3 regions of the Ketobacter sp. GenoA1 genome follow, and region 3 is predicted to be linked to each of the others. Evidence: predicted binding sites of a transcription regulator. Region 3 holds the regulator's gene; each other region holds the start of a gene.
The links. Region 3 encodes sigma-54, which starts transcription at its own class of promoters, with help from an activator protein. Its sites were predicted from a motif close to ANTGGCATNNANNTTGCTNT; they were not measured.
Positions count from the first base shown of each region.

Region 1 (4,446 bases), on a different contig from region 3:
CAGGATGTGCCTTACTCGCAGGTCCTGCTGCTGCTGTTGCTGGTGGCGGAACTGGCGCTGGGAATGGCCACCATCCTGCTGCTGGAGCCGTTGAACATGGGCCAGCAGATGCTGGGATTGCTGATGGCCATGGGGGCCTGGTTGCTGCTGGTGTGGGCGCTGCTGGCGTTCAAGGGCCTCACGGCCCGTTACGTGCAGACCATGAGCGCCTGCCTGGGCACCGATCTGTTGCTCAGTTGCATTATTCTGCCGCTGCAGGTGTATATCGTCGGTCAGGGGCTGGAACCGGAATCCGGCACGCTGGCGCGACTGGCATTGTTGGTGGCGTTGATCTGGGATATTTTGATCAAAGGGCGCATCTACGGGGCGTCCATGCAACTGGGTCGGCTGCAGGCCAATCTGCTGTCCATTACCATCTGGGTGATTGTGCTGTTGTTGAGTAATGCGTTTATGCCGGCGCCAATGCCGGAGCAGGCACCACAGAACCCGGCGGTGGAGCAGGTACAGCCACCCTCCAACTAGAGTGAACCAGCCTTAGGATCTTTTATGCACCTACACTTCCTGGGAATCTGCGGCACCTTTATGGGCAGTCTGGCCTTGCTGGCCAAGGCCCAGGGGCACCGGGTGACCGGCTCCGATGCCAACGTCTACCCCCCTATGAGCACCCAGCTGCAGGAGCAGGGTATTGAGCTGATCGAAGGTTATGATCCTGCCCAGCTGGACCCGGCACCGGATCTGGTGATCATCGGCAATGCCCTGTCCCGGGGCAATCCGGCGGTGGAATACGTGCTGGACCGGGGGTTGACCTACACCTCCGGCCCCCAGTGGCTGCGTGATCACGTGCTGCAGGGGCGTTGGGTGATTGCGGTGGCCGGCACCCACGGCAAAACCACCACCTCCGCCATGGTGGCCTGGATACTGGAGCAGGCGGGGCTGGCACCCGGTTACCTGATTGGCGGGATTCCCAAGAACTTTGCGGTCTCCGCGCGGCTGGGCGAAGAGCCGTTTTTTGTGATCGAGGCGGACGAATACGATTCCGCCTTTTTCGACAAGCGTTCCAAGTTTGTCCATTACCTGCCGCGGACCCTGATCCTCAACAATCTTGAATACGATCACGCCGATATCTTCGAAGACATCAAGGCCATCCAGAAACAATTCCACCATGTGGTGCGTACGGTGCCCGGCAATGGCCTGGTGATTCATCCCCAGGCCGATGTCTATCTGGCGGAGGTGTTGGCCGCCGGTTGCTGGACTCCAGTGCAGCTGATCGGTGAAGCCGGCTGGCAGGCGCGGCTGCTGGCGGAGGATGGCTCCCACTTTGAGGTGTGCTACCAGGGCCATTGCTATGGCAGCGTCCACTGGCCCCTCACCGGGTTGCACAATGTGAACAACGGACTGGCGGCCATTGCCGCGGCCCGCCATGCCGGTGTCACCGCCGAGCAGGGGGTGGCGGCATTGTGTGAGTTCGGTGGCGTCAAGCGGCGTATGGAAGTGGTGGGCTGCGTGGCCGGCATAACGGTGTACGACGATTTCGCCCACCACCCCACGGCCATCAAGAGCACCCTGGACGGGCTGCGTAAGCAGGTGGGGCAGCAGCGCATCGTGGCGGTGATTGAGCCGCGCTCCAACACCATGCGCCTGGGTGTACACAAGGCCAACCTGGCGCCGGCAACGGAGCAGGCGGATGAGGCTATCTGGTATCAGCCCCCGGGGCTGGATTGGGATCTGCAGCCGGTGGTGGCGGCCAGCAAGGCCCCGGCCCGGGTGGCCAGTGACCTGGAGCAGCTGGTACAGAGCCTGGTGGCGCAAGCCAAAGCGGGGGATCACATTGTCATCATGAGCAATGGGGGCTTTGGCGGCATACACCGGAAGCTGTTGCAGGCGTTACAGAACGAGCTGGTTAAAAACTAATCAAAAACTGTAAAAAAAGCCGACGCCCTGATTCAGGGGCCGGCTTCTTACGCTTGGAAAGGTTTTCCGGGGGTGGCTATCAGCTGTTGCGAACCCGGCGGCGCGCCATACCCAGGCCCAGCAGGCCCAGTCCCAACAGGGCAATGGAGGCCGGCTCAGGCACGGCAACCACTTCAAACTGATAACGTAGGGTACCATCGGGGTTGTAGGTCACCAGTGCGTCTGGGCTGTTCAGCTCGTCACTGATGTAGATGCCATCCGCCGCTTTTGCATACTGGTCTTCGTAGTTGATGTCGCTGAAGCCAAGATCGAAAGCGCTGGAACCCAGTTGGAAGCTCAGCAGATCAAACTCGTCGCTCAGATAAAAATCGATACCATCCACACCGCCGTCATTATTGGTTGCGGCCTGGAAGGACAGGGCATCAATACCACCGAAGGCAAGGGCATCATAGGTTTCATACAGGTTGTCACCGTAGGTGCCGCCGCTCTCGAAACTGTATTCCACGGCGCTGCCCAGATCGCTGTTGAAGAACAGAATAGAACCGTACCAGGCAACCGGATCCTGTACCGCGCCAATGCCGGTCCAGCGCAGATGCCAGCTGCGGCTGTCGCCTTCATCGCTCCACAGGTAGTAGCCGAAGGTGCTGAAGTCGCTATCGGTCAGGCTGCCTTCGGTTTCACCGGTATACTGAGGCGTGGCAAACACACTACCGGTCAACAGGGCGGCGCTCAGTGCAATGGTGGTAATCAGTTTGTTCATGGATAAGGCTCCGTTTCTATTTACTTGCTCACCGCAGAAACAGTGAATTCAGATAATTTTGATCAATAAGTAAGCAGAATGTGGGCCAATATTGATATTTGTATAAAAAACAGACAGTTGTTTTGGTTGAATATTAATCAGTAATGGGTTGGTGTAAATTTGATCGACACATAAAGGTGCCGATTTTGTATACCGGTTAGCCGCCCTGCAACCGGGCTCGGCGGCGGAGACCTTATCAGCGTCGCCAGATCCCAGTATGATTTGGTTTAGACCGGAACCAGAATAGAGAATTTCCCCATGTTCAATCCTGAGGATGAAGATCTGTTCCGCAAGGAACTGGAAGGTGTGAAGCCCCTGGTACAAAACCGGGTGTCTATCCGTAATAGCGCTCAGGGGCCATCGGAGGCCCAATTGGCTCGGCGCGAGGCGGCCATCACCGACCTGAAGCGGGATGAAAACCTGCTGACCACCGAGTATGTGGAGATGGTAGATCCCCACGACATCATTGAATACAAGCGCCCGGGGGTGCAGGAAGGGGTGTACCGCAAATTGCGTCTGGGCAAGTATTCAGTGGATGCGGTGCTGGATCTGCATCGTAAAACAGTGGAGCAATCCCGAACAGAAGTATTTGAATTTATTCAGGAATGTACCCGTATGGGGTTGCGTACGGTGATGATCCTGCATGGTAAGGGGGATCGCAGCCAGCCGCCGGCGCTGTTGAAAAGCTACGTCAATAAATGGCTGCCCAGCCTGCCTGTGGTCATGGCTTTCCACAGCGCCCAGAAACATCACGGCGGTGCCGGGGCTTTATATGTACTGCTGAAGAAGAACGCCGAGAAGAAACAGGAAAACCGCGAACGTCATTTGCGGGGGCGCTGAGTCAGGCGCGGCGGCTGTTGCCTTCCGGAAACACCAGGTACTGCAGCAGTTTTTCCTTGATGGTGGCGAGGTCGACGGGTTTGGACAGGTGGCCGTCCATGCCGGCCGCCAGGGCGCGCTGCTGGTGTTCCCGCATGGCATGGGCCGTGAGCGCCAGGATCGGGGTTCTGGGCAAATGGTGTTGATCTTCAAACTCACGGATTTGGCGGCAACTGCGGTAGCCATCCATCACCGGCATTTCGCAGTCCATAAAAATGAGATCGAAACGGTGGGGCTCTCGGGTGAAGGCCTGCAGGGCCTGCTCACCGTTGGCAACCAATTCGCAGTTCACCCCCAGTTTTTTCAGCATGCCGGTGATCACCATCTGATTGACATTGTTATCCTCGGCTACCAATACGGTTTGACCTTGAATAGGCGAGGCTGCCTTCTCATGGCGGGGCTGCTGCCCCTGTCCGCCACCCTCCATTAACCCCAGAATGGCTTGGCGCAATGTTCGGGCGGAGATGGGCTTCTGCATGGCCAGATCGATGCCTGCCGCTTCCAGCTCTGCGCGCCCGGGAACCCTGCGCATCGCCGTCAGCAGGATACAGTGGCAGTGGGGGATTGCGGCGGTGTGCTTTATCCGGCGGGCGCACTCCAGGCCATTGGTGCCCGGCAGGTTCCTGTCCAGGGTCACCACCTGAAACGGCGCACCGGCCGCGCTGGCCGCGTTCAGTTTTTCCAGGGCCTCAGCGGCGGTGAATGCCACTTCGGGCCGCATACCCCATGCTTCAGCCTGCTCCTTCAGCACCTGGCAGAAGTCGGTGGAATCATCCACGATCAGCAGCTTTACCGCCTCCAGGGCAGACAGGGGGACAAAGTGCTCGCGGATGAATTGAGGCTCACACTGGCGGCAC
Region 1 is NZ_RCHM01000045.1:19,593-24,038, reverse strand. Features, by position in the region: gene D9N13_RS20720 (hypothetical protein) at 1-522, shown strand, start outside; gene mpl (UDP-N-acetylmuramate:L-alanyl-gamma-D-glutamyl-meso-diaminopimelate ligase) at 547-1,911, shown strand; gene D9N13_RS20710 (PEP-CTERM sorting domain-containing protein) at 1,991-2,671, opposite strand; gene smrA (DNA endonuclease SmrA) at 2,969-3,550, shown strand; gene D9N13_RS20700 (7TM diverse intracellular signaling domain-containing protein) at 3,552-4,446, opposite strand, start outside.
Region 1: the regulator sigma-54 is predicted to act here: its motif matches at 2,742-2,761, upstream of D9N13_RS20710 (PEP-CTERM sorting domain-containing protein).

Region 2 (4,446 bases), on a different contig from region 3:
GCAAGAAAAAACCGCAGCAAAATGCTGCGGTTTTTTTATGACCGAAGCCCCGCTCAGAAATGGAACGTGGCGGCGATATAGGAGCCGTCCAGTGTAACATCGGCGTCCAGGTCTTCTACATCATCCAATTCCAGTGCCAATTTTCTCATCCCGGCTTCCAGGCCCAGGCCAAAGGCGAAGGTATAGCCCACTTTACCCCACAAGTCATAGAGTTGAGCCCCGCCAGCTCCGATCCAGTTTCCCTGCACGCCCACATATAGACCAGTAATGGGTAATTCGAATTGCGCAGAGCCGTATAGCAATGGTGCCACGAAATCGAGATCCTCACTGGCTGTTTCCGATAGCAGCGGGCTGCTGGCACTCAGCTCGCCATCGAACTGACGCGCGGTCAGGCCCAGGTCCAGGCTTACCCAGTTGTCCAGCACTTCGTAATAAAAGGTGTAGTCATTGTGGGAGAAGTCCAGTTTTGAGCGCACCGGTGCACCGGCCGGAAACGTAATGTCATCGAACTCGATGGAATCCGACAGCACGACGCTGGCCGATTCCTCGATCTCAGAGCGGGCAAAACGAACGTTGGGCAGAATGGGGATGCCATGTTCGAGGGCAATGTAAAAGTAGGAGCCGGAATCACCCTCCAGGCCAAGATCATCGTCAAAGTCGATGGAACTGCTGCCACCTTCCAAATCGGTAAAGTCACCAGACAGATCGTAGCTGATGCTGCCTCCGCCCACATAGATTCCCAGAAGGGTGTCAGCGTAACTGACACTGCCGAAGCCAAGGTTCATGCCGATCAAAGCGGCGGTAGCGATAGATCTCATGTTCTGCTCCCTAATTAGTTTCCTGTTAATTAAAGCATACTGGGAGCAAAGGCCAACCTAAGTCAGCCTTTTTATTCATAGGTTTGCGAACACATTCAAGAACCCGGTGAGGTCTGGCTACCAATTGTTCAGTGGTATTGTTTGGCCAGCTTGTGCAATCCCCGCAGGATCACTTTCTCCAGAACGGATTTCACCACCAGTCCGCTTAAGGGAACAGGCACCTTGGGCTCAAATTGAATGGTGTAGTGCAGGTGGGTTTTGCCACCGTTCTCACTGAACACCATGCGGCCCAGGTGGTTCTTCAGGGGGCTGCCCTTGGTGATGGTGTATTCCACCAGTTTATTGGGTTCGAAGGCGGTGACGGTTTCTTCGAAATCCGCCAGTGGCACGGGGGTTATGCGCCGCACTGAACCTATTCCGTTGACGTCATCCTGCCCATCCTTAATCCGTTTGACTTTAGCGTTGAGCACTTTGCCCATTGCTTCGTGGTCGGACAGGGTGGCGAATACGGTTTCGACCGGGGCATTGAATTCGACATTCATTTGAATGAATTGGCTGCTCATAAAGTGTATTTCCGTTAAATCGTTCTGAAAGTGATGCCGGCTGCATTCAGGCGCTCAATCAGAGCGACTCCCATACCTGCGCCAGGCGTGGTAACACCGTAGTTGGCTGGTAGGTCTTTGTCCTGTGCCAGGCACAAAGCAGACTCAGCCAGCATTTTTGCGGTCTCTCCATAACCGGGGTCGCCTCCTGCAACCTCAGTCCATACATGCAGTCCGTCGGCTTCACCGACAAAGTGAACCTTGAACCAGGATTTATTGCGCATTGCCTCGCTTGGGCCCTGCCCGGGATCTTTCACTTCCAGCAGTTTGTTGCGCGTGTATTTAAACTGAGACAGTGCGATCAGCCCCCCAGCGCCCACCACGCCGCCGATCAGTTTGGGCAATTTTTTAACCAGTATGTAGTGTCCATAAATAAAATCCGGTCCGAATTCCTTGCGCTCGGCAGCGGTGCGCTTGACCACCTGAGGGTCGATGGAGGGGAAGGGGCAGGCCCATGCCTTGTGGGCATTTACCCAGAATACCTTGGGTTGCATGACCCGGGTACGGCGCCGGTCGGTGGGCTTGGTTTTGCGGGTTTTATGCCATTCCTTGCGTTTATTGTGATACGCCCGCAGCCGGGAAAACTGGGTGATGGCAGAATGCCAAGTGCCCCCGGAAAAAGTGCCCTTGGCTTCGATGAAACCTTCCACCTTCACCGGGCATTTTCCCGCCTTGTCCTCACCCAGCAACGTATTTAACTGGTGCACGGTATAGAGTGCACCCAGGTCGTGAGGAATGCTGTCAAAGCCACAGCTGTTGATGATTTTGATCTTTTTCTCCACCGCCTGGTCATGTAGTTCATGTTGCAGGCCTTCCACAAACTCCGGCTCTCCGGTCAGGTCCACGTAATGGGTGCCGGCCTCCACACAGGCTCGAACCAGCGGTTCGCCGTATTTGAGATAGGGGCCCACGGTGGTGATGACAACCTTGGCCTGGGCGGCCATGTTCACCAGGCTGGTGTAGTCGTCGGAGTCTGCGTGCAGCGTCTCAATGTGGGCCTGGCTGTTTATGCTCAGCAGGTCCTGTTGACAGGCTTCTACTTTACCGCGGTTGCGGCCGGCGATTGCCAGCTTCAGTGGGTTGGCTCCCTGGCTCCTCACGAGGTATTCAGCAGTGAGTTTTCCAGTAAAACCGGTTGCGCCGTATACCACGATATCGAATGGCCTTTTGGACGCTGTTTTGGCGGCCTTGGTGGTCATGCTCGTCCCCTGTAAGTCATCAAAATTGCAGTGAAAATTGGTGCTTAGAGTAAGCCGTATGAATTATGGGTTTCAAGAGCCTGATGTTACAAATTTGGTTTTTTATAAGGGGGCAGGGCATCAAGGGGGCCAAGGGGGCGGATCATAAACAGTTGAGCTTAAACAAAAGCTGTGACATTGTTGATTAATGGCCGATGCTGCGGAGCGGGCAAGTGGCCGTGGCCTATATTGGCATACATAATAATCATAACAGCAGTCACCGCTGGGTGAGGAGGTTATATGGTTGATAAGTCGGTTGTGGTTCGTGATTGCATGAGCCGTAAAGTGGTCAGCTTTGATATCAAGGATGATGTTGGGGATGTGGTGGCAGTATTACTGGAAAACAAGATAACCGGTGCCCCCGTGTTGGATGAGAATCAGAATGTGATCGGCTTTATTTCAGAGCAGGATTGCATCAAGGAAATGCTGAATACCGCGTTTTATTGCGATCTGACCGCCAATGCCGGCGATGTAATGAAAACCAATGTGCTTACGGTCGAGCCGGATATGGCCATTTCGGAATTGGCGGATCAGCTCACAACCAATAAGCCCAAGATGTATCCCGTGGTGGAAAATGGCAAGTTGGTGGGGATTGTCAGTCGTTCCGATGTACTCCAGGAGCTCTACGATGCCAGCGTTCGCTGCCATCATCTCAGTGATAAGAAAACCGCCCTGTAAGGTTTTCTGGTGTGGCCGGAACAGCTCGGTCACACCAGTCCGCCCCCAGTGTCACGCACCAGCCTAACAAAGTTAGCTTGTTTTCAAGGCATTAGCTTGTAAATGTCTCAGCCCTCTCTATTGTTAAATTAATAACGCGATAAATAGGGATGTAATCAGGGCTTTTTCATTTTGGGAGTGAACACCTTGTTGGTTTGGCTGATGCGTCCCGTTGTCTTTTTTATTCTGCTGTTACAACCCTGGTGTGCGATGGCCCTGTTGTCTGCAGAAGCATCCTCCTCCGCGGTTAATGAGCACGTCCAATTTCTCGAAGATCCTGACGGTCGTTACACGATCGAAACCGTGCGCAAGCCGGATGACCACTGGGTGCCCCAGGGACAAAAAGCTTTCAACCAAGGATACAGTGATTCCACCTGGTGGCTGCATCTGCAATTGGAGAACCCTGCAGACGCATCGACACTGCGTTATCTGGAACTGGGGTATGCGGTTCTGGATTACGTGGATGTGTGGGTTTACGACTCAGGCAAATTACTCGACTCTTATCAGATGGGCGATAAGCGTGTTTTCGCAGAGCGCCCGATTGAGCACCGGTTTTTTGTTGTTCCGCTGCATTTCCCGCCGGGGGCGACCCTGGATATCTACTACCGCATCAAAACCAGCACTTCCGTGCAGGCTCCCCTCACTTTGTGGCAACGGGATGCATTTGAAAACCGCGAGAACCAGGCCAATATAGCCCAGGGTTTGTATTATGGCGCCATGTTTGTCATTGCCATTTACAACTTTCTGATTTTTATTGTTGTGGGCGAACGCAGCTATCTGTATTACGTGGTCGTTGTCGTCTCTCTGCCGCTGTTTATCGCATCACTCAGCGGGCAGGCTTACCATTATATTTGGCCCAATGCCGTGGGCTGGAACGATCACAGCATACCATTCTTTCTGGCACTGACCTTTGGCTCTTCGGCACTGTTCACCCGCCGTTTTTTACAGGTCAGGGAATGGTCACGAGTCCTCAATATTGGGCTTACTGGAATTGCTGTTGCTGCTTTTTCCACCGCATTACTGTCATTTGTTTCGCCTTATCGTTTGAGTATCCATGTGCTGGTGCCGCTG
Region 2 is NZ_RCHM01000023.1:251,084-255,529, forward strand. Features, by position in the region: gene D9N13_RS09660 (TIGR04219 family outer membrane beta-barrel protein) at 54-818, opposite strand; gene D9N13_RS09665 (SRPBCC family protein) at 947-1,381, opposite strand; gene D9N13_RS09670 (saccharopine dehydrogenase family protein) at 1,396-2,619, opposite strand; gene D9N13_RS09675 (CBS domain-containing protein) at 2,899-3,336, shown strand; gene D9N13_RS09680 (diguanylate cyclase) at 3,538-4,446, shown strand, end outside.
Region 2: the regulator sigma-54 is predicted to act here: its motif matches at 2,779-2,798, upstream of D9N13_RS09670 (saccharopine dehydrogenase family protein).

Region 3 (4,446 bases):
TACGGGAGGATGGCCCCGCAGGAAGTTCTGGACACCTTCGTCCAATCCGGTTTGACTGCGCAACTGGGTTATCCAGTGCGGATTGGGGAGACAGCGCACATCAAACACCAGGTCGGCATCACTGGGTATTCCATTCTTAAAGCCAAAGGACTGGAACAATATCGCCATGCCTTCCTGCGAGTGGGTTACCCGGATTTTGATTTGGTCGCGCAGTTCGTGCAGGGTGAGATTGCTGGTATCAATAATCAGGCTGGCGCTGGCAGCCACCGGATTCAGCATTTCCCGTTCCCGGTCGATGGCTTCTTTCAGGGTGTTGGTGTCGTTGCTGATAGGGTGTTTGCGGCGGGTTTCGCTGAAGCGTTTGACCAGTGTTTCATCGCCTGCGTCCAGATAGATAACCTGGCTTTCGACACCATCTGCGGTCAATTCCCGCAGCACGTTGGGTAGCTTCTCAAGTTGGGTCACGCTGTTGCGCGCATCGATGCCGATGGCGACTTCTTCAATTTTGGGCGAAGACCGTGTTGCCAGTTCACTCATCAGATCCCGCAGCAGGGTAACGGGAAGGTTGTCAACGCAGTAGTAGCCGATGTCTTCCAGAACGTGTAATGCAGTGGTTTTTCCTGATCCGGAGCGACCGCTGATTACCACTAATTTCATACCGGTGTCACCAGTGCGTCATAAATACTGTCGGTGGAGTGGGCCGCACGCAATGTTTTGCGACGGTTGTCATCATTGAATAGGGTGGCGATTTTGGAAAGGATGTTCAGGTGCTCCTCGTGAGCATCCTGCGGCACCAGTAAAACAAACAGCATGTCCACCGGCTCATGGTCGATGGAATCGAAGTCCACGCCGCTCTCCAATTTGATAAACGCGCCAATGGCGTTACTGCAGTGATTGGCCCGGCAGTGGGGGATAGCGATGCCTTTACCTAAACCGGTACTGCCCAGCTTCTCCCGCGAGATAAGGTTGTCAAAAAGTTCATTGGGGTCAAGCTCCGGGCACTGCTGGGCGATCAGCCCAGCAGCGGTTTCCAGAACTTTCTTTTTGCTGCCGCCGGGAACGTCTTCAAAGACCCGTTGCGGACTGATGATTTCAGCAAGTTCCATACGTTATCAATAACCTTCAGTTACCAGCTTTTCATTTTTTCCTTGTGCTTCAGCACCTGTCGGTCCAGCTTGTCGGTCATCATATCAATGGCGGCGTACATGTCTTCGGATTCGGCGTTGGCAAATAAATCAGCGCCTTTTACGTGGATTTTGGCTTCTGCTTTCTGGCGGTTTTTCTCTACACTGAGAATCGCCTGGATGCTGGTGATGTCGTCGGTATGGCGTTCCAGTTTCTGCATCTTATCGGCAACGTAGTCCTTCATGGAGTCGGTAACTTCTACGTGATGTCCGCTGATATTGATTTGCATAGGCCACTCCTTAATCGTGGTTTAGATGTTACTGCGACCAAAGCCTGATGTTGGCAGTGGTCTGGTGTTTACGCTTATATAACTGTGACCAACAGTTAAACCAATCGTTTCCTTTCGTTGGACGGCGGGATCATCATGGCTTCGCGATATTTCGCAATGGTGCGCCGGGCAACCTTGATATCCTGTTCTTCCAGTATGTTGGCAATTTTACTGTCGCTCAATGGTTTTTTGGGATTTTCTGCCGCGATCAGCTTTTTGATGATGGCGCGAATGGCGGTGGAGGAGCATTCGCCGCCGGAACCGGTGCTGACATGACTGGAGAAGAAGTACTTGAGCTCAAATATACCCCTTGGGGTGTGCATGAACTTCTGCGTGGTGACCCGGGAAATGGTGGATTCATGCATGCCGACCGCTTCTGCAATATCGTGCAGCACCAGTGGTTTCATGGCTTCCTCCCCCTGTTCGAGAAACCCTATCTGATATTCCACTATTTTGGTGGCTACTTTAAGCAGGGTTTCGTTGCGGCTTTGTAAGCTTTTGATAAACCAACGGGCTTCCTGCAGATTGTTTTTCAGGAAGGTGTTGTCGCTGCTGTTGTCCGCACGCTGGATCATGGATGCGTAGCTGCTGTTGACCCTGAGGCGCGGGGTGGCTTCCGGGTTCAACTCCACTTTCCAGCGGCCTTTGTCCTTACTCACAATGACATCCGGGATGACATACTGGGTATCATCGGTTTCGACGCTGCTGCCCGGATAAGGGTTCAGGGTCTGGATCAACGCAATGGCGCTTTTCAGTCGGGCCTCGGACAGTTTGCCCTTGCGCATGATGGTGGCGAAATCGCGGGCACCCAGCGCATCCAGAAACATCTCCACCACCATGATGGCATCATCCCGGTGGGGTTCATCCCGGGGCAGTTGTTTGAGCTGAATCAGCAGGCATTCCCGCAGGTCACGGGCGGCCACTCCGGGGGGGTCGAACTGCTGAACCCGGTGCAATACAGCCAGCACCTCTTCCAGGGATACGGGTAGGCCATCATCATCGTCATCCGGCTGTAACTGGATGTCCATGGCCTGCAGTTCTTCCTGCTGTAATCTGACCAGGTCGGCCACCACGTCCTGTTGCGCCAGCACACCATCGCGGATTTCCTCCACGGACTGGGTGAGATAGCCCTTGGGGTTGATGCCTTCAATGATGGCCATGGCAATCATCCGGTCCATGTCTGACATGGGGGTCAGATTCAGTTGCCACATAAGGTTGTCGTAAATGGATTCGGGCGCCGTGTTGCGGCTGTCGTAGTCAAAATCGTCATCGTCAAAGCTGCCGCCACTGGACGAGGGGCCTGCGGCACCATCGAACATGGTATCCCAGTCACTGTCCACGGGCAGTTCGTTGGGCATCTCCTTGCCTTCCAGATCCACCGACGAGTCATCGGCGTTGTTGTTGCTGGATTGGGTGTCCTGGGTATCTTGGGATTTTGAAAAATCGAGATTCTGGTCGTTGTCGGTTTTGCTGGTGCTGTCACTCTGTCCGTTACCGGAATCGTTGCTGTCGTTGTCCGGGGAAGATTCATCCACATCCAGGAGGGGGTTGGATTCCAGCGCTTCCTGGATTTCGGTTTGAAGATCCAGAGTGGAGAGCTGCAATAGGCGAATTGCCTGCTGCAGCTGCGGCGTCATGGTGAGGTGTTGACCAATTTTGAGCTGTAAGGTTGGTTTCATTGATACCTAATTCAACTTCTGCAACGACCGGAGACATCTGTACAGCATCGGATTGCTGTATTCCAGGCAGTCAAATAGTGACCTAATTTCAACAGTTTATTGGTGCCGAAATAGAACCGCTTGGGTTTAATTGTAAGAGCAGTGACGCTGCAAAGCAATTTACATGCCTGAAATTGCTTAGAACTTTTACATATGGAACTGGTTACCCAGATAAACATCGCGGACTTTCTGGTTTTGCAGGATAAGTGAGGGCTCACCTTCAGCAATGATGTGCCCTTCGCTGACGATAAAAGCCTTCTCGCAAATGTCCAGAGTGTCCCGCACATTGTGGTCCGTGATGAGTACGCCCAGCCCACGATCACGCAGGTGGCTGATGATTTGCTTGATGTCTGCCACGGAAATGGGGTCGACCCCGGCGAAGGGTTCATCCAGCAGAATGAAGGCCGGGTCAGTGGCCAGAGCGCGGGCAATCTCGACGCGGCGGCGCTCACCACCGGACAGGGCCATGCCCAGTGAATCGGCGATGTGTCCGATGTGAAACTCAGCCAGCAGCTCTTCCAGTTTGCTTTGCCGCTGTTTGCGGGTCAGGTCCTTGCGGGTCTCAAGTATCGCCATGATGTTTTCCCGGACTTTCAAGCGGCGAAAAATGGAGGCTTCCTGGGGCAGGTAGCCGATGCCTTTGGCGGCCCGTCCGTGCATGGGCAGATGGGTGATTTCAGTATCGTCGATAACGATGCGCCCCTTGTCCTGGGGCACGATGCCAATGATCATGTAGAAACAGGTGGTTTTACCGGCCCCATTGGGGCCGAGCAACCCCACGATTTGTCCGCTTTCAATGGTAATGGAAACGTCTTCCACCACGGCACGGCCTTTGTAACTTTTAGCGAGATTGGAGGCGGTAAGACGGCTCATTGTGACGGCGCTGCCTCCGTCTCGTCAGGGCTGGGCGCATTCGGGGCAGGATCTGTCGCGGCGGGCAATATCATCTCCACCCGGCCTTTGATACTGCCGGGCTTGACCTCTCCGGTTTGTCCCACCGCCTGCAGGCGCTGGCTCTGGATTTCATAAACGATTTCTTCACCGCGGAAGATGTTCTCGCCCTGCACAATAGATGCTTTGATTTTCAGCAGCAGTTTCTGATCCCTTACCAGGTAATCGATCTTTTTGGCTTTGGCGATGACCTCTGCCTGGTTGGGCTCCGGAACCTGAGAAAACAGCGCCGGCTCGCCCACTGCCATGACCACGTCCACTTTACCCAACTCCGTTTTGATCTTGAGTGATTCCGCTGCAATGCGCAGGGTGCCCTGGGTCAGT
Region 3 is NZ_RCHM01000009.1:369,719-374,164, forward strand. Features, by position in the region: gene rapZ (RNase adapter RapZ) at 1-657, opposite strand, end outside; gene ptsN (PTS IIA-like nitrogen regulatory protein PtsN) at 654-1,106, opposite strand; gene hpf (ribosome hibernation-promoting factor, HPF/YfiA family) at 1,127-1,414, opposite strand; gene D9N13_RS03065 (RNA polymerase factor sigma-54) at 1,510-3,132, opposite strand; gene lptB (LPS export ABC transporter ATP-binding protein) at 3,319-4,044, opposite strand; gene lptA (lipopolysaccharide transport periplasmic protein LptA) at 4,041-4,446, opposite strand, start outside.